DNA from 2 places in the Streptomyces sp. NPDC092952 genome. Region 2 is predicted to be linked to the other one. Evidence: riboswitches for the same ligand, from Rfam matches in the RefSeq annotation. Region 2 holds a riboswitch; the other holds the start of a gene.

Region 1 (14,397 bases), on a different contig from region 2:
GCAGTTCGGCTGGTCGGGCCGGGTGGAGCTGCACTACGGCTCGCTGGAGTTCCTGGGGCCGCACGTGGAGCTGGTGAGCACGCTGGCACTCGGGCTCTCCGTCCTCGCGCTGGGCTGGCTGGTGCTGTGGCGGCTGCGGGCGCGGGACTTCTCGGTGAGCACCCCGGCGGACGCGGCGTTCACGGCGGTGCTGCTGTTCACGACGACGAGCCGGGTGATCAGTCCGCAGTACCTGCTGTGGCTGGTCGGTCTGGCGGCGGTCTGCCTGGTGTTCCGGGGCGGCCGGATGGTGCTGCCCGCCGTCCTGGTGCTGGTGGCGACGGGGATCACCCAGTGGGAGTTCCCGCTCGGCTTCGTGCACGTGGTGTCCAGCGACGCGACCGGGGTGACGCTGATGTTCCTGCGCAACGGGCTGCTGGTCGCGGCGACGCTGACCGCCTGCCACCGGCTGTGGCGGCGGACGGTGCCCCGGTCCGGGTCCGCGGTGCCCTCGGCGGCCGGCCGGGCGGTGGAGCCGGTCGGTTCCTGAGCGGGGCTCAGCCGAGGTGGGCGCGGAGCCAGTCGCGCCAGAGCCCGGTGAACTCCGCCGGGGTGGTGCCGAGCACCTCCCGCAGGGCCTGTTCGACCGCGCCGTCCCGCTCCCGGTGCGCGCCGACGGCCCGGTAGAAGGCGAGCAGTTCCGGCTCGCCCCAGCGGTCGGCGATCATCCGGCAGGCCGCCCAGCCGCCTTCGTACGCCCTGGCCAGGCGCTCCGGATCGCCGGTGAAGCCGAAGTCGGTGTCGGTGGGGAGGGCGGCGGGGAGTTCGCCGCGCCGGACGGCGGCGGCCAGTTCGGGGGCGGTGCGGTCGGGGGCGCGGTCCTCGGCGCGGTAGGCCGCCCAGTCCGCGAAGCCCTCGGAGAGCCAGGTCGGGGTGGCGGCGGACGTACGGGCGCGGGTGGCGACGTGGGTGGTCTCGTGGGTGAGGACGACGCGCTGTCCGAAGGCGTCGAGCGTGCCGTACGCCTCCGGGTTGACGATCACCCGGTCCGCCGGGTTGCTGCCCGGGGCGCCGGTCCTGCCGGAGGTGACGGCGGCGACGCCCCGGTAGTCCGCCGAGGAGCCGAGCAGCGCCGCCAGGTCCGCCGTGCTCCGGGGCACCAGGACCACCACCCGCCCCGCCCAGCGCTCCGGCCAGGCGCCGGAGACCGCGGGCACCGCGCGGTCCGTGGTCCGGGCGATCGCGCGCAGCTCCCGGCCGGTGCGGCCGACGCCGAGCACCAGGCTGCGCGCGCCACGCACCACCCGCACCGCGCCCTGCTCCCAGAGCTGGCGGACGCTGTCGGCGCCGGGCCGGTCGCCGGTGACGTACCAGCGGCCGTCCGCCCGGTCCCGGCGCAGTTCGAACACCCGGTCAGCGGTGACCGGGGCGGGGTCGTAGCCGGTGATCCGGTAGCGCAGCTCGACATCGGCGGTGACCCGGTCGCCGCCCCGCGCGGTCGTCCGGACCAGGTGGTACTCCCAGGTGCTCAGCGGTACGTCGGCGAGGTTGCCGAGCTCGCGGCGCTGGGCGGTGCGCAGGCCGGTGGCCCCGGGGTCGGTGGTGGCGAGGTAGGCGGCCGGGTCGTGGTGGAGCACGGCGGAGGCCCGGCGGTCCAGGGTGGCGCGGACGGCCCGGTCGGCACCCCTGGCCGGGACATCGCCGTCGGGGGCCGAGCAGCCGGCCAGGAGCAGCAGCCCGGCGAGCAGCACCGCGACGGCGCCCCGCGCCCCGCCCCGTCCACGTCCGTCGTTCACCCGATCGAGGGTACGGGCTGTCCCGCGCCCCCCGGTGGAGCGGCGTGCGGTGTCAGACGCGGGTGACGGAGGAGACCGGCATCATGCCGACCGGGTCGTAGCGCACCGAGGCACCGGGGTACGGGGCGTGGATGACCTGGCCGTGGCCGACGTACATCGCGATGTGGCTGGCGTCCGCGCGGTAGGCGACCAGGTCGCCGGGGCGGGCCTCGGAGAGCGGCACCATGCGGCCCGCGTACCGCTGGGCCTGCGAGGTGCGCGGCAGACCGACCCCGGCCTGCGCGTACGCCCACTGCATCAGCCCGGAGCAGTCGAAGCCGGACGGCCCGTTGGCGCCCCAGACGTACGGGTGGCCCAGGGCCCGGCGGACGGCGATGACGGCGGCGGCCGCACGCCCGGAGCCGGCCGGCAGATCGGCCAGGTCCGGGAAGCCGAGGTCCCGGCCGGAGCGCGAGGCCCGCTCGAACCCCGCCCGGTCGGCGCCGGTCAGGGTGGTCAGCAGCCGCTTGGCCTCGGCGAGTTTCTGGGTGACGGCCCGTTTGCTGCGGGTGGCCGCCGCCCGTTCGCGCTCCAGCTCGGCCAGGGCGCGGGAGGCTTCCGCACGGGTCTGCTCCAGTCCGCGCCGGGCCTGCTGGAGCTGGTGGAGCCGGGCTGTCTGAAGGTCCGTCACCCGCTCCAGCGCGGCGGCCCGGTCCAGATAGCCGTCCGGGTCGGAGGAGAGCAGCAGGGCCAGCGAGGGGTCGATGCCGCCGGAGCGGTACTGGGCGCTCGCCGCCGCCCCGAGCTCCGTACGCATCCGGTTGACCCGTTCCTGCTCGCGGGCCGCCCGGTCCTGGGCGCGGGCGATCTCGCCGCGCAGCCGCTGGGCGTTCTCACCGGCCCGGTCGTAACTCTGGGTGGCCCGTTCCGCCTCGGTGTACAGCCGGTCGACGCGGGCCTTGGCGGTACGGGGCGCGCCCTGCGGGTCGGCGGAGGCGGCGGAGGCCCCGAGGGCGGCGGCCGCGGTCGCGGTCGCCGCGGCGGCCGTCAGGACGGTGGCCCGGAGGGCCGGACCCGGGCCGGGCTGTGTGGAACGGCGATGGGACACCACAGGACGCCGCACTCCCTTCCGCTGTACGCAGACGCACGCGGCCCCCTGCCGCCCGGGACGGGCGGACCGAGGACGGGGAGCCGCACGGCAGACAGACAGTAGTCGGGTGATCACCCGCCGACCACGGGCCGCGCCGGTCGGGAGCGGGCCGGGAACGACGGCGCCCCGCCGGTGACCTTGTGGTCTCCGGCGGGGCGGGGTGTCTGCGCGGGCGCGGGAATTCGCCCGTTCGGGCGTTCTCAGCCGACGCGTACGCCGAACTGGAAGCTGCCGATGGTGTTCATCGACTCGTAGCGGACGACCGTGCCCGGGTACGGGGCGTGCAGGACGGTGTTGTTGCCCGCGTAGAGCGCCACGTGCGAGGTGTTGTTGAAGAACACCAGGTCGCCCGGCTTCAGGGCGCTGCGGCCGATCCGGACGCCGTCGTTGACCTGGGTGTAGGTGACCCGGGAGATCTGGACGTTGGCCTGGGCGTAGGCCCACTGGGTCAGCCCGGAGCAGTCGAAGGTGCCGGGGCCGGTGCCACCGCGGCCGTACGGCTTGCCGACCTGGGTGGAGGCGGCCCGCAGGGCGGCGGCGCCCCAGGCGGAGGCGGGGGCCTCGTTGCCCAGCTCGACCCGGTCGCCGGCGGCGCGGCTGGCGCGCTGCTCATCCTCGCGCATCTTCGTGCGCTCGGCGGCGGTCAGCGAGTTGAGCATCTGCTGGGCCTTGGCCAGCTTGGTCTGGAGTTCCTTCTTCTTGACGCCGAGCGTCTTGCGGACGTCCTCGAGGTCGCCGAGCTTGGCCTGGGCCTCCTTGCGCTGCTGCGCGAGGACCCGCTGCTTCTCCTGGATCTTGCCCAGGGCCTCGGTCTGCTTGGCCGTCAGCTGGTCGAGCGCCGACGCCTCGTCGAGGTAGGTGTCCGGGTTGGACGAGAGGAAGAGCTGCACCGAGGGGTCGATGCCGCCGGAGCGGTACTGCGCGGCGGCGAGCGAACCGAGGCCGTTGCGGAGCTTGTTGATCTCCGCCTGACCGCGGGCCACCTTGTCCTGCAGCGCGCCGACTTCCTTCTCCAGCTTCTGCTGCTTCTCCTTGGCGCCGTAGTACTGCTCGTTGGCCTCGCCGGCGTCGTGGCTGAGCTTCTCGACCTTGGACTTGACCTCGTCCTTGGACGGCTTGGGGTCGGCCTGGGCCGCCTGGGAGGACAGAGCTACGGCAGCGGTGGCGGCCGCGGTGATCACGGTCACACGGGCTCGGCTCGGCTGCTTGGGACGACGGTGGGACGCCACGAAGGCGAGCTCCTTCTTCCTCCAGCCGCCTACCGGGCTGTGGGGGATACGAGTTCCCCGGCTCCGTGCACGTCACGGACTCGGCGGTTCCTTCGCCGTCACCCCGGATGGGTGATCAACCGAGCGAAGGTTCGAAGGTCGACCCTAGTGACCGAGTTGTGATCAGTTCAAATCCTCGCGCCAAAAATCTCGTCACACCGCGCACTTCTTTACCCGTGACGCACGGGGCGTAGCGGTGAATTGACGGTCCGTTCCCCGATTCCGCCCGAGAACCGGCAAGCGGAATGAGTGGGACTAAACGCGCGAAAGGCGCTTCAGGAGCAAGACGGACGCGACGGGCCTGGCGCCCGCCTTGGCCACCCCGTCCGCGACCTCGCGGTCGGTGGAGACCACCACGACGGGCCGGCCCGGAGGCTCGGCCCGCGCCAGCTGGCGGATCAGCTCGTCGGCGGTCACCCCGGGCTTGCTGAACAGCACCCGGACCCCGCGCGGCGGCGCCAGCAGCACCGGGGCCGCCAGTTCGGCACCGTCGAAGACGCAGGTCACCTCGGCGCCGGTCTGCGCGGCGAGCATCGAGAGCCCGCCCAGCAGCCTCAACCGCTGCTTCTCCAGGGGCAGTTGGGGGTAGCCGGTCTTGGTGACGTTGTAGCCGTCGATGATCAGGTGCGCCTGCGGCAGCGCGAGCAGCTGGTCCAGCAGGGCCGGGTCGGTCTCCGAAAGGGCCCTGGCCGCGATGTCCTTGGGCGACATCCGGCCCGGCTCCACCGCGTCGACCCCGTCGGCCGGGCGCATCGAGGAGGGCGGCAGGGCCAGCTCCCGCCGGAGCCCGCTCGCCGCGTCGAGCACCGTGTCCAGCAGCAGCCGCAGCCGCATGTCCTCGACCGAACGGCCCTCCCGGGCGGCCCGGCGGCCCGCCTCCACGGCCGCCTCCGCCTCCGCGAGCCGCGCCTTGAGCCGGCGGGTCTCGCTCTCGGCCGCCGAGACCTGGGCGGCCGCCTCGGACCGTACGGTGTCGGTCTCGGCCCGGCTGCGGCGGAGCGCCGCCTCGCCGCGCTTGACCTCGTTGGCGGCGCTACGCAGCTTGCGCTGGAGGGCGTCGGCCTCCTTGCGGGCCGCGTCCAGTTCGGCGCGGAGCCGCTCCGTCTCGTCCCTCGTGTGGGAGCGGGCCCGCTCCAGTTCCTCGCGGAGCCGCTCCAGCTCGCGGCGGCCCTCCTCGTCGGCCCGCTCGGCGTCCGCCCGCTGGACCTCCTCGCCCGCGGCGGCGACCAGCTTCACCCAGCCCGCCGGGCGCAGCACATAGGCGGCCGCGGCCACGTCGACGGGGTCGGCCGCGGCGGGCGGCGCACCGGCCTCCAGCGCGGCGGCCAGCTCCGGCTGCCCGTCCCTGAGCCGCTCGCCGATGCGCTGGCGGAACAGCGCGTCGCTCTCCAGCGCGGCCGCCATGGCGTTCCCGGCGAACTTGGCGCGCCGGGTCGGGGTGAAGCGGGCGTACTGGCGCAGCTGGGCCGGGAGTTCGGTGACCGTCAGACCGCCGAACGCGTCCGCCACCAGCGCGACGACCCGGCGCCGCACCCCTTCGGGCAGCGGGCGGTCGAGCACCTCGGCGGCGGCCTCGCCGGCCGGCTCGGCCGCGCCGGCGCCGCTCGCGGGCTGCTCCACCATCCGTCACCCCAAAAAGTCTGTGGGTGCGGCTCCGTCAGGAGTCGGCACCCGGCCTGTCCACCAGTTCGATCTGGTCCACCGCGTTGCACCAACGGCAACGCACCGACTCGATGGTCTCACTGACCACCTCGCGTTCCTCGACGGTGGCCTCACCGGCCAGGTCGAGATGGACGTACTCGACGACCTTCGAGGAGCGCGTCACGTCGAAGCGGGTGAGATTTCCGCAGAGCGTGCAGCGCCAGCGGGTCCCGTCGGTCGGCTGGGGAACCGTCGTCATCGTTGCGTCCTCTTTCGTCGAGCCTCGTGCCGCTTGCTTCAAGGATCTCGCGGTGCGCCGTCGAACTGCGGATGTCCTGCCGTAACCCTACGGCCTCGGCGCGTCCCCCCGACACGGCGAGGCGGTCTGTCCCGTTCTCTCCATGTGCGTCATGCTCTGTTCATGATCGATCCGCGAGCCGTGGCGGGCCGGGTGACCGGCGGGCTGCTCCGTACGGTCACCTCCGGCGGACCGCTGGTGACCCATTCCCTGATCGCGGTCTGCGTCCTGGTCTTCGCGCTCAGCCCGCTCTCCGGGCTCCTCGCGGTCCACGGCACCGCCGACGCCGCGCTCGCCGCCCAGGCCGGGTACTTCGAACGCTGGGGCGTGATCCCGAGCGAGCTGTGGGAGGGGTCCGGCCACGCCCTGCTCACCCCGCTCACCGCCCTCTTCGTGCACGGCAGCTGGATCCACCTGCTCGGCAACATCCTCTTCCTGTACGTGTTCGGGGCGATGGCCGAGGAGCGGATGGGCCGGATCGGGTTCGCCGCCTTCTACGTCATCAGCGGCTACCTCGCCCTGATGGCCTACGCCGCCGCGCACGCCACCTCCGACCAGACGCTGGTCGGCGCCTCGGGGTCGATCTCGGCGGTGCTCGGGGCCTTCCTCTACCTCTTCCCCCGGGCCCGGGTCACCAGCCTCTTCCCGTTCCTCTTCTTCCTGCCGCTGCGCTTCCCCGCCTGGATCGTCCTGGTCTTCTGGTTCGTCCTCCAGTGGCTGGCGGTGCGGGGCGCGGGGAACGGGGGCCCCGGTGTGGCCTACCTGGCCCATGTGGTGGGGTTCCTCCTGGGCTTCCTCTACGCATGGGGGCGCTACCGGCGTACGGATAGAGTGAAGGAACCAGCCGCGGCCACCGAGGGAGAAAGCCAGCCGTGATCAGCGCGATCGTGCTCATCAAAACCAGCGTGGACCGGATCCCCGAGATCGCCGAGGCCATCGCCGCGCTGGACAGTGTCAGCGAGGTCTTCTCGGTCACCGGTACGTACGACCTGATCGCCATGGTCCGGGTCGCCCGGCACGACGATCTGGCCGACATCATCCCCGGCCGGATCAGCAAGATCCCCGGGGTCGAGGCCACCGACACGCACGTGGCCTTCCGCACCTACTCGCAGCACGACCTGGAGGCCGCGTTCGCGATCGGCCTGGACTCGTAGCAGCCCTCCCACGACGCGTCGGCGGGGTACGGACCCACGGTCCGTACCCCGCCGAAGGTCTGTTCAGAGCTGTGCGGCACCCCGGTCCGGGACGCAGCGGCCGCCCTCGGTCCGGTACTTCCACTGGGCGCCCTCGTTCACCAGCTCCTTCACCGCGCGGACGAAGCGCTCGATGTGCTCCTCGGGCGTACCGGCGCCGAAGCTCACCCGGATGGCGTTGAGCGACCGCTCGCCCGGCTCGGCCTCGGGCGCGCCGCACTCGCCGACCTGCTCCGGGTCGCTGCCCAGCAGGGTGCGGACCAGCGGGTGGGCGCAGAAGAGGCCGTCGCGGACGCCGATGCCGTACTCGGCGGAGAGCGCGGCGGCGAAGTGCGAGCTGTTCCAGCCCTCCACCACGAAGGAGATCACGCCGACCCGCGGGGCGTCGTCGCCGAACAGCGACAACACCTTGACCTGCGGCACCTCGGCAAGCCCGGCCCGCACGGCGGCCACCAGGCCCTGCTCCCGGGCGACCAGGGTCTCGAAGCCCGCCTCGGTGAGCGCCTTGCAGGCGGAGGCGATGGAGTACACGCCGATCACGTTGGGGGAACCGGCCTCGTGGCGGGCGGCGGTGGAGTGCCACTCGACGTCCACGCCGCCGTCGGCGCGGCGGGCCACCTTGCGCGAGGCGCCGCCGCCCGCGAGGTAGGGCTCGGCCTCCCGGAGCCAGTCCGCCCGGCCGGCGAGGACGCCCGAGCCGAAGGGCGCGTACAGCTTGTGGCCGGAGAAGGCGACCCAGTCGACGTCCAGCTCCGCGATGTCCACCGGGTGGTGCGGGGCCAGCTGGGCGGCGTCCAGCACGATCCGGGCCCCGTGCGCGTGCGCGGCGGCGGCCAGCTCCTTCACCGGCCACAGCTCACCGGTGACGTTGGAGGCACCGGTGACGCAGACCAGGGCCGGGCCGTAGGGATCGCGGTCGGCGAGCGCCCGCTCCAGGGACTCGACCGCCTGGGCGGGGGTTCGCGGCGCGTTCAGGTACGTCACCCGGGCATCGCGCCACGGCAGCAGCGAGGCGTGGTGCTCGGTCTCGTAGACGAAGACCTGGCAGTCGGCCGGGAGGACCGCGGCCAGCAGGTTCAGCGAGTCGGTGGTGGAGCGGGTGAAGACCACCTGGTCGTCGGCGCGGCAGCCGAGGAACTCCGCGACGGTGGCCCGGCTGTTCTCGAAGAGGTCGGTGGAGAGCTGCGAGAGGTACCCGGCCCCGCGGTGGACGCTGCCGTAGTACGGGGCGTACGCGGCGACGTCGTCCCAGACCCGCTGGAGGGCGGGGGCGCTGGCGGCGTAGTCGAGCGCGGCGTACGTGACCTCGCCGCCGGTCACCAGCGGAACCCTGACATCCTCGCCCAGAACCGGCAGAGGGGCACAAAGCGACTGGTCGGCGGCAGCGGTGAAGACGGACATGGCGAACTCCCGTAAGAGGCAGGCGAAAACCGTGCGCCGGCGGGTACGCGGCAGCGCAGCGGAAAGAAAGGAGAAAGGGGTGCGGAAAAGGGCCGACGGCCCTATCGCATTCGCGTGCTCACAAGAGACTCCCTAGGGACCAGGACCCCGGGGGTTGGCATGCTCCGATGCCGAGGGGCCCGCGCTTGCCGCAGACCTCGCTGCCTACGGCCTGGTCTTCACCCGGGGCACCCCGCCACGGACGGAGGGTTGCCGGACAGCGGGCCGGGGCCGTAGTCGCTGTCACTCATGACCTGCCTGCATCTTGCCACACGTACGAAGACGCGCAAGGGCGCGGTCCACCATCCGGACCGCGCCCCGTGCCCACGCCCGTGTGCTCAGGCGTTGCTGACGGCCACCCAGCGCTCCAGCACCCGGGCCGCCGCGCCCGAGTCGATGGACTCGGCGGCCCGGGCCATCCCGGCCGCCAGCCGCTCGTTCAGCGGGCCGTCCGCCGCGTCCAGCGCCGTCAGCGCCGCCGCCGAGTTGAGCATCACGGCGTCGCGCACCGGCCCCCGCTCACCCGCCAGCACCCGCCGGGCCACATCCGCGTTGTACGAGGCGTCCGCGCCGCGCAGCGCCTCGACGGGCACCAGCTCCAGGCCGACGTCGCGCGGGTCGAACGCCTCCTCGCGGACGGCCCCGTCCCGCACCACCCAGACCCGGGAGGTCGCGGTCGTCGTCAGCTCGTCCAGACCGTCGTCGCCGCGGAAGACCAGCGCGGAGTTGCCCCGCTCGGCCAGCACCCCGGCGACGATCGGCGCCATCTTCGGGTCGGCCACCCCGACGGCCTGGGAACGCACCCGGGCCGGGTTGGTGAGCGGGCCGAGGATGTTGAACGTGGTCGGCGTGCCGAGCTCCTTGCGGGCCCTGGCCACGTGCCGCAGGGCGGGGTGGAAGCGCACCGCGAAGCAGAAGGTGATGCCCGCCTCCTCGGCCACCTCGACGACCCGCTCCGCGGAGAGGTCCAGGTTGACGCCGAGCTTCTCCAGCACGTCGGAGGAGCCGGACGCCGAGGAGGAGGCGCGGTTGCCGTGCTTGACGACCTTGGCGCCCGTGCCGGCGATGACGATCGCCGACATGGTGGAGATGTTGACCGTCTTGGCGAGGTCGCCGCCGGTGCCGACGATGTCGACCGTGCGGCCGGGCACCTCGATGGTGCGGGCGTGCTCGTACATCGCCCGGACCAGGCCGGAGACCTCGTCGACGGTCTCGCCCTTGGCCCGCAGCGCCACCGTGAATCCGGCGATCTGCACATCGGTGGCCTCACCGCTCATGATGCGGTCCATCGCCCAGGCGGTGGCGTCGGCGCCGAGGTTCTCACCGCGCAGCAGGGCGTTCAGTACGGCGGGCCAGGAGTGGGCCGCCACGCTGTCGCCGCCGATCGGGGTCACAACGTTCATGGTCCGCTCCAGGGTCCACACTCGGTACAGGGGTCGATCCCACCCTATCGACCGCCGGGCACGGCAAAGAGCCCCGTCCATCGAATGGACGGGGCTCCTGCCGTGGCGATCAGTTCAGGCGATCAGTGGTGACCGTGGCCGCTGGTGATCTCCTTGTACTCCTCGGCGGTGGGCTTGGCGATCTGGTTGTCCTCGCCGTAGAGGCTCTTGCTCAGCCGGGCCCGCAGCTTCTGCAGGGCCGAGACCTTGCGCTCGACACCGTTCTCGTCGACCGTCGGGCCGAGTTCGAGCGGCTTGTACTGCTCGTGCGCGGTGAGCGTGTGCAGCTGCTCGGGCTTGAGCGGCTCGTGGATCTCGACGAACTCACCGTGCGGCAGGCGCTTGATGATGCCGGACTCGCGTCCGTGCAGCACCTTCTCCTTGTCGCGGCGCTGGAGGCCGAGGCAGATCCGCCGGGTGGCGACGAACGCGAGGACCGGGCCGACGAAGATGAAGATTCGTACGAACCAGGAGATGGCGTTGATCGACAGGTGGAAGTGCGTGGCCCACAGGTCGTTGCCACCGCCGATGAAGACGATGACGTACTCGGTGATCCAGGCGACGCCGAAGGCGGTCCGGGTCGGGGCGTTGCGCGGGCGGTCCAGGATGTGGTGCTCGCGCTTGTCCCCGGTGATCCAGGACTCGATGAACGGGTAGACCGCGATGATCGCGAGGACCACTCCGAAGGCCATCAGCGGGATGAACACGCCCAGGACCAGCGTGTGGCCCCAGAGGTTGATCTCCCAGCCCGGCATGACACGGATCAGACCCTCGGCGAAGCCCATGTACCAGTCGGGCTGGGCGCCGGTGGACACCTGGTCCGGACGGTACGGGCCGATGTTCCACACCGGGTTGATCGTGGCGATCGCCGCGATGACCGCGATGATGCCGAAGACCAGGAAGAAGAACCCGCCGGCCTTCGCCATGTACACCGGCAGCAGCGGCATGCCGACGACGTTCTTGTTGGTACGGCCGGGACCCGCGAACTGCGTGTGCTTGTGGTAGAAGACCAGGATCAGGTGCGCCACCAGCAGGCCGAGCATGATGCCCGGCAGCAGCAGGATGTGGATCGAGTAGAACCGGGCGACGAAGTCGTGGCCGGGGAACTCTCCGCCGAACAGGAACATCGAGATGTACGTGCCGACGATCGGCATCGACAGGATCGCGCCCTGGGTGAAGCGGATACCCGTACCGGACAGCAGGTCGTCCGGGAGCGAGTAGCCGGTGAAGCCGGTGAACATGCCCAGCACGAACAGCAGGAAGCCGAACAGCCAGTTGATCTCACGCGGCTTGCGGAACGCACCCGTGAAGAAGACGCGCATCATGTGCACGAACATGCCGGCCAGGAAGATCAGCGCGGCCCAGTGGTGGATCTGGCGAACCAGGAGACCACCGCGGACGTCGAAGCTGATGTCCAGGGTCGAGGCGTACGCCTCGGACATCCGGATGCCCTGCATCGGCTCGTACGAGCCGTGGTACACGACCTCGTTCATGCTCGGGTGGAAGAACAGCGTCAGATACACACCCGTGAGGATGATGATGATGAAGCTGTAGAGGCAGATCTCACCCAGCATGAAGGACCAGTGGTCCGGGAAGATCTTGCGCATGTTGGCCTTGGCCAGGGAGTAGATCCCGAGCCGGCCGTCCGCCCAGTCGGCTACCCGCTCGCCGGCGGGCGCCTTGCGCTTGGTGTCCGTCACAGTACTCATCCGCGCTCCCAGAATGCAGGACCGACGGGCTCTTCGAAGTCACCGAGCGCTTCGAGGTTGCCCTCGCTGTTCACGCCGATCCGCAGCTGCGGGAGGGCGTGACCGGCCGGACCGAAGATGACGCGGGCGCCGTCGGAGAGGTCGAAGGTGGACTGGTGGCACGGGCAGAGCACGTGGTGCGTCTGCTGCTCGTACAGGCTGATCGGGCAGCCGACGTGGGTGCAGATCTTCGAGAAGGCCACGATGCCCTCGTGGGCCCACTCGCGCTCGCGCTTGTCCTTGATGTTCTCCGGCTGGATCCGGACGATCATCAGGGCGGCCTTGGCGATCTGGTTGTTGAAGTCCTCCGCGTCCTCCTCCAGGCCCTCGGGCATGGCGAAGGTCAGCGAACCGACGGCGACGTCCTCGGGACGCAGCGGCTCCATCGTGTTCATGTTGATGAGCTGCTTGCCCTTGGCCCACAGCGTGCTGCGGAGCTTCTTCTCCGGCAGCGGACCGAGGTCGCGCAAGAGCACCACACCGGAGAGCGGCACCAGGGCCAGCGCACCGAACATGGTGTTGCGGATCAGCTTGCGCCGGCCGAACCCGGACTCCTCGGCACCCGCCGCGAAGTCGGCCATGACCTTCGCCTTGACCTCGGGCTCCGCCTGGATGGCGTGCCGGTCGTCGGCGACCTCCACGTCGGACATCAGCGTGCGCGCCCAGTGGACGGCGCCGGCGCCGATCGTGAAGAGGGCCACACCCAGCGTCAGACCCAGCGAGAAGTTGAGCGCGCTCACGTGGCCGAACGGCCAGATGTACACGATCTTGTCGACCGGGAAGATGACGTACGAGGCGATGAAGCCGACCGTGGCCAGCATCGAGAGCGTGAACAGGAAGGCGACCACGCGCTCGGAGCGCTTGGCTGCCCGCTCGTCGATGTCCTGGATGCGCGGCTTGTGGGCCGGCAGCCCCGGGTCCGCGAACGGGTCGTCCGCGCCCTCTACCGCGCCGTGCGCGGGGACCTGCTCTTCGGGCAGGTTCTCTTCTGGAATCTCTTGGCTACTCATGACTTCTTGGCCTTAGCGGTGTGGGCCGCGACCCAAACGGCAACTGCGATCAGTGCGCCGAGTCCGAAGATCCAGGCGAACAGGCCCTCGCTGACCGGCCCCAGGCCGCCCAGCTTCAGACCACCCGGGTTCTCCGACTGGGCGCTGTTCACGGTCTGGACGTACGCGATGATGTCCCGCTTCTGCTTCTCGGGCATCGTGGTGTCCGGGAAGGACGGCATGTTCTGCGGGCCGGTCTGCATGGCCTCGTAGAGGTGCTTCGGGTCCACGCCCTCAAGGCTGGGCGCGTACTTGCCGTTCGTCAGCGCGCCGCCCTCACCGGTGAGGTTGTGGCACTGCGCGCAGTTGGTACGGAAGAGCTCGCCACCCTTGGCGACGTCCGCGCCGGAGGGGTCGTAGTCCTTCTTGGTCGGCGTGATCGGGCCGGCGCCGAGCGACGCGACGTACGCGGCCAGCTGGTCGATCTGCGCCTGGCTGTAGATGACCTTCTTCTTCGGCACCTGGGCGCCGGGCTGCTGCGCCGGCATACGGCCCGTACCGACCTGGAAGTCAACGGCGGCGGAGCCCACGCCGACCAGGCTCGGCCCGTCGGTGGTGCCCTGACCGCCGGTTCCGTGGCAGCTGGCGCAACCGACGGAGTACAGCTTCTTGCCCTCCTCGATGGCGAGGGACTGGGCGGTTTCGTCGGCCTGTGCCTTACTCGCGGGCGCGAAAGCGGCGTACAGCCCCCCAGTGGCCGCCAGCGCGAGGAGTAGTACGACGACCGCCGCCAACGGATGGCGTCGTCGTGCGGAGAGCTTTTTCACGGATTACCCCGGTGTCAGGATCTTCTGCGTCGATGCTGGATGTGGTTCGGGTTCGAGCCCGATTACTTGATCATGTAGATCGTGGCGAACAGGCCGATCCACACGACATCGACGAAGTGCCAGTAATAGGACACGACGATGGCGGAGGTCGCCTGTTCGTGGGTGAACCTCTTGGCTGCGTACGTCCTGCCCAGAACGAGCAGGAAGGCGATGAGGCCGCCTGTCACGTGCAGACCGTGGAAGCCGGTGGTCAGGTAGAACACCGAGCCGTACGGGTCGGAGGACAGCGAGAGGCCGTCCTTCTTCACCAGCTCGGTGTACTCGAAGACCTGGCCTCCGATGAAGATCGCACCCATCACGAAAGTGATCACGAACCAGGTACGGAGCTTCTTCACGTCGCCCCGCTCCGCGGCGAAGACGCCGAGCTGGCAGGTGAGTGAGGAGAGCACCAGGATCGTGGTGTTCGTCGCGGAGAACGGGAAGTTCAGGGCCGAAGCCATTTCCTTCCAGTGCTCCGGTCCCGTCACCGATCGCAGGGTGAAGTACATCGCGAAGAGGGCCGCGAAGAACATCAGCTCGGAACTCAACCAGATGATGGTTCCGACGCTGGTGAGGTTCGGTCGATTGACCGACGGGTGCGCGTGCCC
Region 2 (14,397 bases):
CTCCAGCTCGATCTCCTTGGCGATGGAAACACCATCGTTGGTGATCGTGGGGGCGCCCCACTTCTTCTCAAGGACGACGTTGCGACCCTTGGGGCCAAGGGTGACCTTGACGGCGTCGGCGAGCTGGTTCATGCCGCGCTCGAGACCGCGCCGGGCCTCCTCGTCGAACGCGATGATCTTGGCCATGTGAAGTGGTCCTCCCGGACAGGGGTGGATTTCTCCGGACCGGATGGCGCCCGCGACGGACGGCCTGCGTACCCGGTGGTTCCTTGCCCCACCGGGCTGCGGGCCTCACCGGCCCGGTCCAAGTTCTGTCACTCTCACCTGGAGAGTGCTAACGCCAATGATTAGCACTCGACCCCCGAGAGTGCAAGCGTCCCCCTCGGGATGTGGACAGTGCGCCGGGCGCGTAGCAGACGGTGCGCGGGGCGCGCCGGGGGGCCGGGCGGGGCGCGGGACGGGGTCCGCGCGCCGGGCGCGTCCGGGGCGCACTGAGGGCCCGTACCTCATGGGTACGGGCCCTCAGTGCGTGAGTGGCGTCGTTGGCCGACCGCTCGAACTCAGCCGACGGCGAGCTTGACCATGTCTGCCTGCGGCCCCTTCTGGCCCTGCGAGATCTCGAACTCGACTCGCTGACCCTCTTCAAGGGTGCGGTATCCGTCCATCTGGATCGCGCTGTAGTGGACGAAAACATCCGCACCACCGTCGACCGCGATGAAGCCGTACCCCTTCTCCGCGTTGAACCACTTGACGGTGCCCTGAGCCATGCCTAACTCCCCTATTACTGGCCCTTGCGCAGGACCGCACTTCGCGGACCCGGGTCAGAACTCCCCCTCCGACAGGTAGAGGGCGTGTGCGCCGGAACGCGTCGACCGCGGCTGAATGTATCTGTCCAACTGCCCTCTGCAACAGGTCAATCGGACGAGAATTCTGGGCAGCGTCGAACACCCGGATATGCGTGATTCGGAGGATTCCCGGGCAACTCGGGCCGGGCAAAAGTGACTTATGCCGCAAGCGGAACACGCACTTTGGCTGCATCTTGTCGTGGCCGGGCGCATTCTCATACGCGGTTGGCGCGAGCAGCTGGGGGGACTTCCCCTACTCTACCGCGCTCAACCATGCAGAATTGCCCCCTCCGTTTGAATCCGGAGAGGGCAATTCGACAACGCGGGCGACAGCGGCGGCCGATCGGCACGGCATCGCGGTGTCAGGGCGTCAGGACATCAGGGCACCGGAGTGTCAGCAGCCGCCGGCCACGGCCGGGATGATCGAAATGCCGGCACCGTCCGGCGTCGCGGTGTTCAGGCCGTCCTCGAAGCGGACGTCGTCGTCGTTGACGTACACGTTCACGAAGCGGCGCAGCTTGCCCTGGTCGTCCAGGACGCGGGCGGCGATGCCCGGGTGGTTCTGCTCCAGGGACTCGATGACCTGGGAGAGGGTCGAGCCCTCGGCCGGAACCTCGGCCTGGCCGCCGGTGTAGGTGCGGAGGATGGTGGGGATACGGACCTTGACGCTCATGGGTGGTGTCCTTCCTGGAGGCTCGGTTGATCAGCTGGTGGCGAGGCCGGCGGCGCGGAACGCCTCCAGGCTGGGACGGATCGTCGCGGTCGCCTGTGAGGTCTCGGCCACCGCGTCGAGGGTCTTGAGGCCGTCGCCCGTGTTGAGGACGACGGTGGTCAGCGAGGGATCGATCAGACCGGCCTCGATGAGCTTCTTCGTCACGCCGACCGTCACCCCGCCCGCCGTCTCCGCGAAGATCCCCTCGGTGCGGGCCAGCAGCTTGATCGCGTCGACGACCTGCTCGTCGTTCACGTCCTCGACCGCACCGCCGGTGCGGCGGGCGATGTCCAGGACGTACGGGCCGTCGGCCGGGTTGCCGATCGCGAGCGACTTGGCGATCGTGTTCGGCTTCTGCGGCCGGACGACGTCGTGACCGCCCTTGTACGCCACCGAGACCGGCGAGCACCCCTCGGCCTGGGCGCCGAAGAGCTTGTACGGCTTGTCCTCGACCAGGCCGAGCTTGATCAGCTCCTGGAGCCCCTTGTCGATCTTGGTGAACTGGGAGCCGGAGGCGATCGGGATGACCAGCTGGTCCGGGAGCCGCCAGCCGAGCTGCTCGCAGATCTCGTACGCCAGGGTCTTGGAGCCCTCGCCGTAGTACGGGCGCAGGTTGACGTTGACGAAGCCCCAGCCCTCGCCGAGCGGGTCGCCGATCAGCTCGGAGCAGAAGCGGTTGACGTCGTCGTACGTGCCCTCGATGCCGACCAGCTCGCCGCCGTACACCGCGGCCATGACGACCTTGCCCTGCTCCAGGTCGTGCGGGATGAAGACGCAGGAGCGGAAGCCGGCGCGGGCGGCGGCGGCGCCCACCGCACCGGCGAGGTTGCCGGTGGAGGAGCAGGACAGGGTGGTGAAGCCGAAGGCGCGGGCGGCCTCGATGGCCTGGGCTACGACGCGGTCCTTGAAGGAGTGCGTGGGGTTGCCGGAGTCGTCCTTGACGAACAGCTTGCCGGGCTCGACGCCCAGCTCACGGGCGAGGTTGTCGGCCTGGACGAGCTTGGTCCAGCCGGGGTTCAGGTTGGGCTTCTCGGCGACGTCGGCGGGGACCGGCAGCAGCGGGGCGTAGCGCCAGATGTTCGCCGGTCCGGCCTCGATGCGCTTCCTCAGCTCCTCGGGGGAACCGGTCGGCAGTTCGTACGCGACTTCGAGCGGGCCGAAACAGGAGGCACAGGCGAAAATGGGGCCGAGCTCGAAACGCTCGCCGCACTCGCGACAGGAAAGGCCGGAAGCGGGTCCGAGATCGACGGACGCGGCGGATTCGGTGGTGTCGACGGAAGCGTCGGTGCTTACTGCAGCGGTCTGCGCAGCCATGATGGCGAGGCCCTTTCTCCTCATCTTCCCCGCGGCGCGTTTCGCCACGAGACGGAATTGGCACCTTCCTCACCGGACCGCACGGTCGGTGAGGGGGTTGCCGGGACTTCAACGGGCCGTTCCCTCAGTCCCTCTGGATGAGCGCTGTGGCACCGGATCTTCGATCCGGGCATTTGTCGGCGGACGGACCCCGGCATGCGATGGTCGTCCGCGTTGTTCAAGACTGTAACCGAAGCCGCGGGCTGTTGAGATAGTCGTCCGACCCGCGAGATGGATCACACAACAGGGAGTACCGACCGTGCTGGAAGAGGTCGAGCATTGGCTGACCAGGCGCTCCTGGTCGGCCGCCGACCGCCCGCTGGACCACCTCCTGGCCGCCCGGGCCGCGGCCGGGGAGGCGGGGCGCGGGAGCGTCAGCGTCGTGCTGCCCGCGCTGAACGAGGAGGCGACGGTCGGCGAGATCGTCGCGACGATCCGGCGCGAGCTGATGGAGAAGGTCCGGCTGGTCGACGAGCTGGTGGTGATCGATTCCGGTTCCACGGACGCCACCGCCCGGGTGGCCCGGGAGGCCGGCGCACGGGTGGTGCACCGCGACGCGATACTCCCCCGGATACCGGCCGTGCCCGGCAAGGGCGAGGTGCTGTGGCGGTCGCTCCTGGTGACCGGCGGGGACATCGTGTGCTTCGTCGACGCCGACCTGAAGGACTTCTCGGCGGACTTCGTCTCCGGCATCGTCGGCCCGTTGCTGACCGATCCGGACGTGCAGTTCGTCAAGGCGATGTACGACCGCCCGCTCGGTGACACCGCGGGGCAGGGCGGCCGGGTGACCGAGCTGGTGGCGCGCCCGCTGCTCAATCTGCACTGGCCCCGGCTGGCCGGTTTCGTACAGCCGTTGGGGGGCGAGTACGCCGTGCGCCGCTCGCTGCTCGAACGACTGCCGTTCCCGGTCGGCTACGGGGTGGAGCTCGGGCTGCTGGTCGACGCGCTGCACACGGTGGGGCTGGACGCGCTGGCCCAGGTCGACGTGGGGGTGCGCAAGCACCGGCACCAGGACGGTCAGGCGCTCGGCCGGATGGCCGCGGCCATCTACCGCACGGCCCAGCTCCGGCTCTCCCGCGGGCACCTGGTGCGTCCGGCGCTCACCCAGTTCGAGCGCGGGGCGAACGGCTTCGTGCCCCGCACCCATGCGGTGGACACCGAGGAGCGGCCTCCGATGTGCGAGATCGAGGAGTATCTGGCCCGCCGCGCGGCCTGATTTCGCACGTTTGGGCGGTTCGCGATCGGGCTAGATTCCGCAACATGGTCTCCGCGCGCGATTCCCGCCCCACCGCCCGGCCCGACGACGCCCCGGCCGGCGGTCCTCCGGGCGGTGCCCGGGTGCTCGTCGCGTCCAACCGCGGCCCGGTCTCGTACACCCGGGAGCACGACGGCTCGCTCGCCGCGAGACGGGGCGGCGGCGGGCTGGTCTCCGGGCTGAGCGCCGTCGACGACAAGCTGTGGGTGTGCGCGGCGCTGGGCGACGGGGACCGGGAGGCGGTCCGGCGCGGGGTCGGCGAGCCGGGTGTGCGGATGCTCGACATCGACGCGGTCACGTACGCCGACGCGTACAACGGCATCGCGAACTCGGTGCTCTGGTTCGTCCACCACCTGCTGTACCAGACCCCGACGGAACCGGTCTTCGACCGGGAGTTCCGGCACCAGTGGGCGTCGTTCGAGCGGTACAACCGGGCCTTCGCCGAGGCACTCGCCGAGGAGGCCGGGCAGGGCGCCGACGTGCTGGTGCAGGACTACCACCTGGCGCTGGTGCCGGGCATGCTCCGCGCGCTCCGCCCCGATCTGCGCATCGGCCACTTCTCGCACACGCCGTGGGCGCCGGTCGACTACTTCCGGCTGCTCCCCGACGACATCGCCGAGCAGCTGCTGCGCGGCATCCTGGGCGCGGACCGGGCGGCGTTCCTGACCCGGCGCTGGGCGGACGCGTTCACCGACTGCTGCAACCGGATCCTGGGCGGCACCGGGGAGACCCGGATCGGGGTCCACGGGCTCGGCGCGGACGGGGACTTCCTGCGCCGCCGGGCCCACGAGGCGGACGTGGACGAGCGGATGGCCGCGTTGCGCGAGCAGATCGGCCCGGACCGGAGGACGATCGTGCGGGTGGACCGGACCGAGCTGTCCAAGAACATCGTGCGCGGCCTGCTCGCGTACCGGGAACTCCTGGCCGAGCGGCCCCAGTGGCGCGAACGCGTCGTCCACATCGCCTTCGCCTACCCCTCCCGGCAGGACCTGCTGGTGTACCAGGACTACACGGCCGAGGTACGACGGGTCGCCGACGACATCAACATGAAGTTCGGCACGGCCGGCTGGACGCCGGTGGTGCTGCACGTCGAGGACGACTTCGCCCGCTCGCTGGCCGCGTACCGGCTGGCGGACGTGGCGCTCGTGAACCCGATCCGCGACGGCATGAACCTGGTGGCCAAGGAGATCCCGGTCGTCTCCGACCACGGCTGCGCGCTGGTGCTGTCCCGGGAGGCGGGGGCCTACGAGGAGCTGGGCGACGATGCGGTCGTGGTGAATCCGTACGACGTGTCGGCGACGGCGGCGGCGCTGCACGAGGCGCTGACGATGGCCGAGGACGAGCGGGCGGCGCGCACCGAGCGCCTCGCCGCTGCGGCGGTCGCGCTGCCGCCGCAGCAGTGGTTCCTCGACCAGTTGGACGCGCTGCGGCGGGATTAGGGCGTGTCTTGGAGGTTGCCGGTCGTTCCGATGGTTTCGGCCAGTCGGGCGAGGAAGGCGACGACGCCTTCGGGGCCGTCGAGGCGCAGGTCGGCGCGGTCGGACAGTTCGGTGACCTCCGCGCTGCCGCTGCAGATCAGGAGTCCGGGGACGGCGTCGGGGCCGTCGGCGCGGAGCTTCTCCACCGCGGCGTAGGCGGCGAGGTCGCCGAGGTCGTCGCCCGCGAAGAGCACGGACCGGGCGCCGGTCTCCCGTAGGTACGCGGTGAGGGCCACGCCCTTGTCCACGCCGGGCGGGCGCAGTTCCAGGACCAGGCGGCCGGGCTCGACGACCAGCCCGTGCCGGGCGGCCAGCTCGCCCAGGGGTCCGCGCAGGGCTTCGAACGCGCTCTGCGGGTCGGTGGCACGGCGGGTGTGGACGGCGATGGCCCGGCCCTTCTCCTCGGTCCAGGTGCCGTGCCAGGAGCCGGAGCGGTCCAGGACGCCGGGGAGTTCGGCGCGGACGGCGGCGATGCCGGGGTGCGGGGCGGGGGCGTGGACGGTGCCGGTGACGGCGTCCCAGCGCTCGGCGCCGTAGTGGCCGAGGACGACGAGGTGGTCGAGGCCGGGGACCCCGGCGAAGCCACCGTGCCGCACCGCGACGCCGGCCGGGCGGCCGGTGATCACGGCGACGGAGGCCACCTTCGGGGCGAGCGCGGCGAGGGCCGGTACGGCGCCGGGGTGGGCGCGGGCCTGCTCCGGGTCCGGGACGATGTCGGCGAGGGTGCCGTCGAAGTCGAGCGCGATCACGGCACGGTCGGGGCGGGCGAGGATCGCGGCGAGGGCCTCTCGGCCGGCCCCGGTGGTCGGGACCGGGAGCCCGGCGGGCGTCCCGTCCGGGGCGGGGGTGGGTGCGGATGCGGGGGTGGGTGCTTCCGGGTTGCTGCCCATGGGGCGAGCCTATAGCCGGGGAACGGGGCGGGGGCGGCCGTCGGCCAAGGACGGTCCCGGGCGGGATCCGGCACCCGGCGGGGTCCGGTCCGGGGCCGGGGCGCGTTGCCCGGTCCGTTCCCGGGCCGGGCGCGTTCCCCGGCGGACCCGCCGCGTTCCCTCTCCGCGAAGACCGTGCCCGGTCGTCAGCGGCGGGCGCGGCGGGCGTCGCGTATCCGGCGCAGGCGGTTGACGGTGACCGGGTCCTCCGCCAGGGCGCGGTGGTCGTCGAGGAGGGCGTTGAGCAGCTGGTAGTAGCGGGTGGGCGAGATGCCGAGCTGCTCGCGGATCGCCCGCTCCTTCGCCCCGGGGCCGGACCACGACTGCCGTTCGACGGCCAGCACGGCGCGGTCGCGCTCGGACAGGGCGTCTTCGGGGGTGTCGGGCCCGGGGTCGGAGGTGGTCATATCAGCCAACCTATCCCCCGCCCGGCGGGCCGCCACCCGTGCCGGTCCCCGCTACTTCCCGCGCTCCGCCGCGGCCGCGTCGCGGGCGACCAGGCCCAGTGTCCTCTCCGGGCTGCCGCCCGGCTCGACGGCCCGGCCCATGTTCTCCTTGAGCGAGGCGCTGGTCCGGGCCCAGGAGGTCTTGCCGTACGGGTAGAACTGCGAGTCCGGCAGCGCGGCCAGGAACTTCCGCAGCGACGCGTACTTCGGGTCGGCCTCCATGGCCGCCGAGGCGCTGTCGGTGACCGGGAGCATGTCGTACTCGTCGGCGAAGGCGATGACGTTCTTGTCGGTGAACAGGTAGTCGAAGAACTTGCCCAGCTGCACGCGGTGGCCGTTCTGCTTGAAGCCCATGATCCAGTCGGCCACGCCCAGCGAGCTCCGCCCGGGGCCGTCCCGTCCGGGCATCGGCACCATGCCGACCGACACGCCCTTGCGCGCGGCCTCCTGCATCAGCGTCGGGTGCCCGTTCAGCATGCCGACCCGGCCCTCGGTGAAGGCGGCGAACGCCTTGCGCCGGTCGAGTTTCCCGGGGGCCTGCGGGCCGACGAGCCCGGGGTCGACGAGGTTGGTCTTCAGCCATCCGAACGTCGCCGCGTTCTCGGTGGAGTCGATGTCGTACGAGCCGCTGTCGTCGGTGTAGCCGCCGTCCCCGCCGAGCAGCCACATCATGGTCTCGGCCTGGGCCTCCTCCTGGCCGAGCGGCAGGGCGAAGGGGTACGCCACGCCGCGCTGCTTGAGCGCCGCCGCGTCGGCGCGGATGTCGGCCCAGGTCCGGGGGGCGGCGAGGCCCGCCTGGGCGAAGAGCTTCTTGTTGTAGAAGAGCAGCCGGGTGCTGGCGACGAACGGCAGTCCGTACTGGGTGCGGTTGACGCTGCCCGCGTCGGCGAGGGGCGGCAGGAAGTTGGCCTGGGTACGTATGGACAGCATCTGGTCGGCCCGGTAGAGCTTGTCGGCCGCGGCGTAGTCGGCGTAGGAGGCGACCTGGGCGATGTCGGGGGCCTGCCCCTTCTTCACCATCTCGGCGACCTCGCGGTCGATGTCGTCCCAGGAGCGGATGCTGACGTCGACCTTGATGCCGGGGTGGGAGGACTCGAAGCCCGCGACGACCTTGTCCCAGTACTTCTGGGAGCTGTTGGCCGGGCCGGTTCCGTAGTCGGCCGCGACGAGTTTGAGGGTGACGTCGCCCGAGTCCCCGTCACCGCCCCCGCAGCCGGCCAGCGCCGCCGTCATGCCCAGTGCGGTGACGACCGCCGTCAGTACCCGGTAGCGCAGTTGCACAGCCCCGACCGTCCTCGTCCATCGCGTTGTCGGCACCGGCCGTGCCGGTGCCGGGGTCCTTGGATGAGGAGCGATCCTGCACCAGTCGATCATGAAGGTCTACACCTTCGGCGGTCTCGCTTTCGCAACGCGACCGGTACGTCACCAGGTGCTGCCGCCGGAAGCGGGCGCCCACCTTGACCGTGATTTTGTATGCATCCGCAACAAAACGGGTTAGTGGACTAGACCTTTTTCGATCCTCGGGCGAAACTGTTTCCCGTGAAACACGTCATCGCCCTCGATGTGGGCGGCACCGGAATGAAGGCCGCACTGGTCGGGGCCGACGGCGCGCTGCTGCACGAAGCGCGACGGGCGACCGGCCGCGAGCGCGGCGCCGACGCGGTCGTGGAGTCGATTCTCGGCTTCGCCGCCGACCTTCGGGCGTACGGCGAGGAGCAGTTCGGCGAGGGCGCCGTGGCGGCCGGGGTGGCCGTTCCCGGCATCGTCGACGCCGCGAACGGGATCGCGGTCTACGCCGCCAACCTGGGCTGGCGCGACGTCCCCCTGCGCGGCCTGCTCGGCGAGCGGCTCGGCGGCGTACCCGTGGCGCTCGGCCACGACGTACGCACCGGAGGGCTGGCCGAGGGCCGGATCGGCGCGGGCAGGGGTGCCGACCGCTTCCTCTTCGTCCCGCTCGGCACCGGCATCGCCGGGGCCATCGGCATCGCCGGGACGATCGAGGCGGGCGCACACGGATACGCGGGCGAGATCGGGCACATCGTGGTCCGCCCGGACGGCCCCGACTGCGGCTGCGGCCAGCGCGGCTGCCTGGAGACCCTGGCCTCGGCCGCCGCCGTGAGCCGCGCCTGGGCCGCCGTCTCCGGCGACCCCGAGGCGGACGCGGCGGACTGCGCGAAGGCCGTCGAGTCCGGCGACCCGGCGGCGGTGGAGGTCTGGCGGAACGCGGTGGACGCGCTCGCCGCCGGGCTGGTCACCGCGCTGACCCTGCTCGACCCGCGCACGCTCATCATCGGTGGCGGTCTCGCCGAGGCCGGGGAAACCTTGTTCACACCACTCCGTGCGGCCGTCGAGGAACGCGTCACGTTCCAGAAGCTGCCCCACATCGTCCCGGCAGCCCTCGGGGACACCGCCGGATGCCTGGGCGCGGGGCTGCTCGCCTGGGATCTTCTCTCCACGGAGGTATCCGCCTGATGGCCGGACGCGCAGACAGCACGGTTCTCGCAGGTGCCCGGGTGGTCCTTCCCACCGGGACCGTCGAGAACGGCCGGGTGATCGTCGAAGGCACCCGGATCGCGGGCAGCGCGGCGCAGGACGCCCGGACCCTCGACCTGAGCGGCCACTGGCTGGTGCCCGGCTTCGTCGACATGCACAACCACGGCGGTGGCGGCGCGTCCTTCACCTCCGGCACCGTGGACGAGGTCCTCACCGGCATCCGCACCCACCGGGAGCACGGCACCACCACCCTGGTCGCCTCCACGGTCACCGGCGAGATGGACTTCCTCGCCCACCGGGCCGGGGTCCTCTCCGAGCTGGTGGAACAGGGCGACCTGGCCGGCATCCACTTCGAGGGACCGTTCATCTCGCCCTGCCGCAAGGGCGCGCACAGCGAGAACCTGCTGCGCCACCCGGACCCGGCCGAGGTCCGCAAGCTGATGGACGCGGCGCGCGGGACCGCGAAAATGTTCACCCTCGCCACCGAACTGCCGGGCGGCATCGACTCGGTGCGGCTGCTCGCCGAGCACGGCGTGATCGCCGCGATCGGCCACACCGACGCCACGTACGAGCAGACCGTCGAGGCGATCGACGCGGGCGCCACCGTCGCCACCCACCTCTACAACGCGATGCCGCCGCTCGCCCACCGCGAGCCCGGCCCGATCGCGGCGCTGCTGGAGGACGAGCGGATCACCGTCGAGCTGATCAACGACGGTACGCATCTGCACCCCGCCGCCCTGGAGCTGGCCTACCACCACGCGGGCGCCCACCGGGTCGCGCTGATCACCGACGCGATGGACGCGGCCGGCTTCGGCGACGGCCAGTACCAGCTCGGCCCGCTCGCGGTCGAGGTCAAGGACGGCGTCGCCCGGCTGGTCGAGGGCAACTCGATCGCGGGCTCCACGCTCACCCTGGACACCGCGTTCCACCGGGCCGTCACCATCGACCGGATCCCGGTCGAGGACGTCGTCCAGTCCATCTCCGCCAACCCGGCCCGGCTGCTCGGCCTGTACGACCGGGTCGGCTCGCTGGAGCCGGGCAAGGACGCCGACCTGGTGGTGCTGGACGAGGACTTCGTCCTCCGGGGCGTCATGCGCAAGGGCGAATGGATCAAAGAGCCCGAAATTGCCTGATACCGCGCATTATTGACGGCGCGTCGAATACGTAACAAAGAGGCGGCGGTTGGTCCCGAGGTCTGGGCCGACCGCCGCCTCTTTGACATGATCGCCTGGAAAACAGCCGGTGAATCGGTCGACGAAGGCGCGCTCCACCCCGGTTCCGCGCTTCGGAGCAGGGTGGGAGGAAGGCGGTCGCGGTGATCCTCACGGTCACACTGAACACGGCGCTCGATCTGACGTACAGCGTGCCCGCGCTCGTCCCGCACACCAGCCACCGCGTCCGCGAGACGTCCGAGCGGCCCGGCGGCAAGGGGCTCAACGTGGCCCGGGTCCTCTCCGCACTCGGCCACGACACCGTGGTCACCGGCTTCGCCGGCGGCCCCACCGGCGCCCTCCTGCGCGAACTGCTCGCCACCGCGGCCCCCTCGGCCGCCGCTCCGGTCACCGACGCCCTGGTCACCGTCGCCGGGAACACCCGCCGCACCATCGCCGTGGCCGACCGGACCACCGGCGACACCACCCAGCTCAACGAGCCCGGCCCGCAGATAGCCGCCGGCGAATGGGCCGCCCTGCTGAGCCGGTACGAGGAACTGCTCACCGGGGCCGACGCCGTCGCGCTCTGCGGCAGCCTGCCGCCCGGCATCCACGTCAGCGCGTACGCCGAACTCGTCCGGGCCGCCCGCGCCGCGAAGGTCCCCGTCCTCCTCGACACCAGCGGCGAACCGCTGCGCCGCGGCATCGCCGCCCGCCCCGACCTGATCAAGCCGAACACCGAGGAGCTGGCCCAGCTCACCGGCGCCCGGGAACCGGCCCGCGCCACCCGCGACGCCCGGCGGCGCGGCGCGCACGGCGTCATCGCCTCACTGGGCCCGGACGGGCTGCTCGCACTCGTCCGCGAGGGCGGCTGGCGGGCCCGGCCGCCCGCCTCCGTCCAGGGCAATCCGACCGGCGCGGGCGACTCCGCGGTGGCCGGGCTGCTGTCCGGGCTCGTCGAGGGGCTGAGCTGGCCGGACCGGCTGCGGCGGGCGGTGGCACTGTCGACGGCGACCGTGCTCTCCCCCACGGCCGGTGATTTCGACCGCGCGGCGTACGAGGAGCTGCTGCCGCGCGTCGTCATCGAGGAACACGCACCGGCGGCCTGAGGGGCCGCGCCGTACCGGACCCCGCCCGCTCGCGGTCCGGAGGAAGCAACAAGAGGTCCGCATGCCGCTCGTCAGCACCGGTGAACTCGTCTCCGCCGCCCAGGCCCGGGGACACGGAATCGCCGCCTTCAACGTCATCACCCTGGAGCACGCGGAGGCCATCGCCGCCGGGGCGGAGCGCGCCGGGGCGCCCGCGATCCTCCAGATATCCGAGAACGCCGTGAAGTTCCACGGCGGACGGCTCTCCGGCATCGCCGCCGCGGCCGCCGCCGTCGCCCGCACGTCGAGCGCCCCCCTCGCCCTCCACCTCGACCACGTCGAGTCCGTGGAGCTGCTCCACCAGGCGCACGCGGAGGGCTTCGGCTCCGTCATGTTCGACGCGTCCCGGCTGCCGTACGAGGAGAACGTGCGGGCCACGGCCGAGGCGGTGGCCTGGGGCCACGAGCGCGGCATCTGGATCGAGGCCGAGCTGGGCAAGGTCGGCGGCAAGGAGGGCGAGGCCCCGCTCGACGCCCACGCCCCCGGTGTCCGCACGGACCCGGACGAGGCCGCCGCGTACGTGCGCGAGACCGGGGTGGACGCGCTGGCCGTGGCGGTCGGCTCCTCGCACGCCATGACCGAGCGCACCGCCGCCCTGGACCACGAGCTGATCGGGCGGCTGCGCGCGGCCGTCCCGGTGCCGCTGGTGCTGCACGGCTCCAGCGGCGTCCCGGACCCGGAGATCCGCCGGGCGGTCACCTCGTCCGGCATGGTCAAGATCAATGTGGGCACCGCCCTGAACACCGCGTTCACCGGAGCGGTCCGCGCGTACCTGGCCGAGCACACCACCGGCGTCGACCCGCGCAAGTACCTCGCCCCGGGCCGCGAGGCGATGACCGGCACGGTGGCCGGGTTCCTGGCCCTGATGGGCTGATCGCCCCCGGTACGCGAGAACGGTCCGGTACTCCGCGCCCGAAGGCGTGGGGTACCGGACCGTTCTGCGTACGGATCGGATCAGCGCTTCACATGACCGGCCTTGAGCGACAGCTGGTCGAGGTTGGCGTCGCACTGGTCGCCGTCGTTGCAGGAGATCATCAGGGTGTTCGGGCCCTTCTTGAGCTCGACCCACGCGAAGGTGGTCGTCCAGCCCTTCTCCAGGTCCCCCTCGGACGCCTTGGCGTAGTTGTTCATGTTGATGCCGCGCGGGGCCTCGGAGTTGACCGTCAGGGACGTCTTGGCGTCCTTGCCCGGCACCCCGTACGTCACGAAGAGCGTGTACGGGCCGTCCTCCGGGATGTCGACCGCCCAGGTCGCGGACCGGCCGACCTCGTTGAGGTTGATGTACTGGCCGTTGGCGCTCTTGGCACCCTTGGTGCTGTTGTCCAGCGTCGCCGAACCGCCGAGCTTCAGCGAGGCCGCGTCCTGCTTGGGCAGCTCGACCGGGGCATCGGGGCTGGCGGACTCCTCGGGCTTCGAGGACTCCTCGACCTGGCCGCCGGGGGCGGCGGAGGAGTTCGCCTCGCTCTTCTTGTCGTCCTTCTTGTTCTTCTCCGAGATCAGCGCGGCGCCGATCCCGATGAGAACGACCAGGACCACCGCGACCGCGCCGATCAGCAGGCCCTTGGTGTTCGGCCCGCCCCTGCCCGGGGTCTCGGGACCGCCGGGACGGCCCTGGCCGCCCTGCGGCGGGGCCCCGGGGTACGTCTCGGGGGCCGCGTACTGGGCGCTCGGCTGGCCGTACTGCTGCTGGCCGTACTGGCGCTCACCGACGGCACGCACCTGGTTGTACGACGTCCGGGGCACTCCGCGCTGCGGTGCCACCGGCGGGTAGCCGTAGCCGCCCTGTCCCGGCGGCTGGGCGCCCGCTGCCTGTCCGTCCTCGTACAGGTAGCCGAACGGATCGTCGTCCTCGGGCGTGTTTGCGCCGTTGTTCCCGGCCGTCATCCCTGGGTCACTCCTCACCATCTCGCCAGCCGTCGCCGAATAGTGCCAGCCGTGGCCGACCGGCCGAGCCTACCCCGAACGGCCCAGGCCAAGAATCGCCGTCCACCGCGGCCGCGTCCCGGCCGGGGCGGCGGCGCGGCCCGGGAGCGGCGGTCCCGTTAACCTCAGCCGGCTCTGCGGTGAACCTTTGAGCGGGACCGCTTCTCCACGTACATCCGCTGGTCGGCGGAGCGCAGCACTTCCTCGGCGGTCATCCCGCAGGCGGCCCAGCCGATGCCGAAGCTCGCCCCGACCCGGACCGCCCGGCCGTCCACCCTGATGGGCGGGATGATGGCGTTCCGCAGCCGGACGGCGAGGTCAGCGGCGTCCGCCTCGCCCAGCCCGTCGGCGAGGACCACGAACTCGTCACCGCCGAGCCGGGCCACGGTGTCGCCGTCGCGGACGCCGGTGGTGAGCCGGCGGGCGACCTCGATCAGCACGGCGTCGCCGGTGTGGTGGCCGAAGCGGTCGTTGATCGACTTGAAGCCGTCGAGGTCGCAGAAGAGGACCGCCAGCCCCTTCGCCCCGTCGTCGTGCCCGGTGTCGGGCGCCACGACGTGCACATGGTGGTCGTACGGGCCGCCGGGGGCCTGGTCCACCTCGTAGCCGCGCCCCGGCTGGTCGTCGGGGTCGCGGTGGGCCGCGTCCGGCGACTCCAGGGCCG

Evidence for each region. A riboswitch is a leader RNA that binds a small molecule or an ion and turns the genes downstream of it on or off. The one in region 2 is predicted to bind S-adenosylmethionine.
Region 1: it holds a riboswitch for S-adenosylmethionine, as region 2 does, so the genes downstream of both, ACIQGQ_RS15025 (aminotransferase class V-fold PLP-dependent enzyme) here and thrC (threonine synthase) in region 2, are expected to answer to the same signal.

The regions. Positions count from the first base shown of each region.
Region 1 is NZ_JBIVPT010000005.1:222,988-237,384, reverse strand. Features, by position in the region: gene ACIQGQ_RS15065 (glycosyltransferase 87 family protein) at 1-529, shown strand, start outside; gene ACIQGQ_RS15060 (hypothetical protein) at 537-1,775, opposite strand; gene ACIQGQ_RS15055 (NlpC/P60 family protein) at 1,828-2,865, opposite strand; gene ACIQGQ_RS15050 (NlpC/P60 family protein) at 3,105-4,133, opposite strand; gene ACIQGQ_RS15045 (NYN domain-containing protein) at 4,428-5,792, opposite strand; gene ACIQGQ_RS15040 (hypothetical protein) at 5,830-6,072, opposite strand; gene ACIQGQ_RS15035 (rhomboid family intramembrane serine protease) at 6,235-6,987, shown strand; gene ACIQGQ_RS15030 (Lrp/AsnC ligand binding domain-containing protein) at 6,984-7,265, shown strand; gene ACIQGQ_RS15025 (aminotransferase class V-fold PLP-dependent enzyme) at 7,329-8,705, opposite strand; SAM riboswitch class IV at 8,882-8,999, opposite strand; gene trpD (anthranilate phosphoribosyltransferase) at 9,083-10,147, opposite strand; gene ACIQGQ_RS15015 (cytochrome bc complex cytochrome b subunit) at 10,270-11,895, opposite strand; gene ACIQGQ_RS15010 (Rieske 2Fe-2S domain-containing protein) at 11,892-12,944, opposite strand; gene ACIQGQ_RS15005 (c-type cytochrome) at 12,941-13,750, opposite strand; gene ACIQGQ_RS15000 (heme-copper oxidase subunit III) at 13,813-14,397, opposite strand, start outside.
Region 2 is NZ_JBIVPT010000004.1:398,208-412,604, forward strand. Features, by position in the region: gene groL (chaperonin GroEL) at 1-186, opposite strand, end outside; gene ACIQGQ_RS12885 (cold-shock protein) at 561-767, opposite strand; gene ACIQGQ_RS12890 (ubiquitin-like small modifier protein 1) at 1,240-1,518, opposite strand; gene thrC (threonine synthase) at 1,549-2,871, opposite strand; SAM riboswitch class I at 2,889-3,015, opposite strand; gene ACIQGQ_RS12900 (glucosyl-3-phosphoglycerate synthase) at 3,170-4,126, shown strand; gene ACIQGQ_RS12905 (trehalose-6-phosphate synthase) at 4,171-5,604, shown strand; gene otsB (trehalose-phosphatase) at 5,601-6,533, opposite strand; gene ACIQGQ_RS12915 (DUF3263 domain-containing protein) at 6,719-6,979, opposite strand; gene ACIQGQ_RS12920 (extracellular solute-binding protein) at 7,031-8,251, opposite strand; gene ACIQGQ_RS12925 (ROK family protein) at 8,558-9,490, shown strand; gene nagA (N-acetylglucosamine-6-phosphate deacetylase) at 9,490-10,644, shown strand; gene ACIQGQ_RS12935 (1-phosphofructokinase family hexose kinase) at 10,827-11,771, shown strand; gene ACIQGQ_RS12940 (ketose-bisphosphate aldolase) at 11,833-12,684, shown strand; gene ACIQGQ_RS12945 (carbohydrate-binding protein) at 12,765-13,694, opposite strand; gene cdgB (diguanylate cyclase CdgB) at 13,859-14,397, opposite strand, start outside.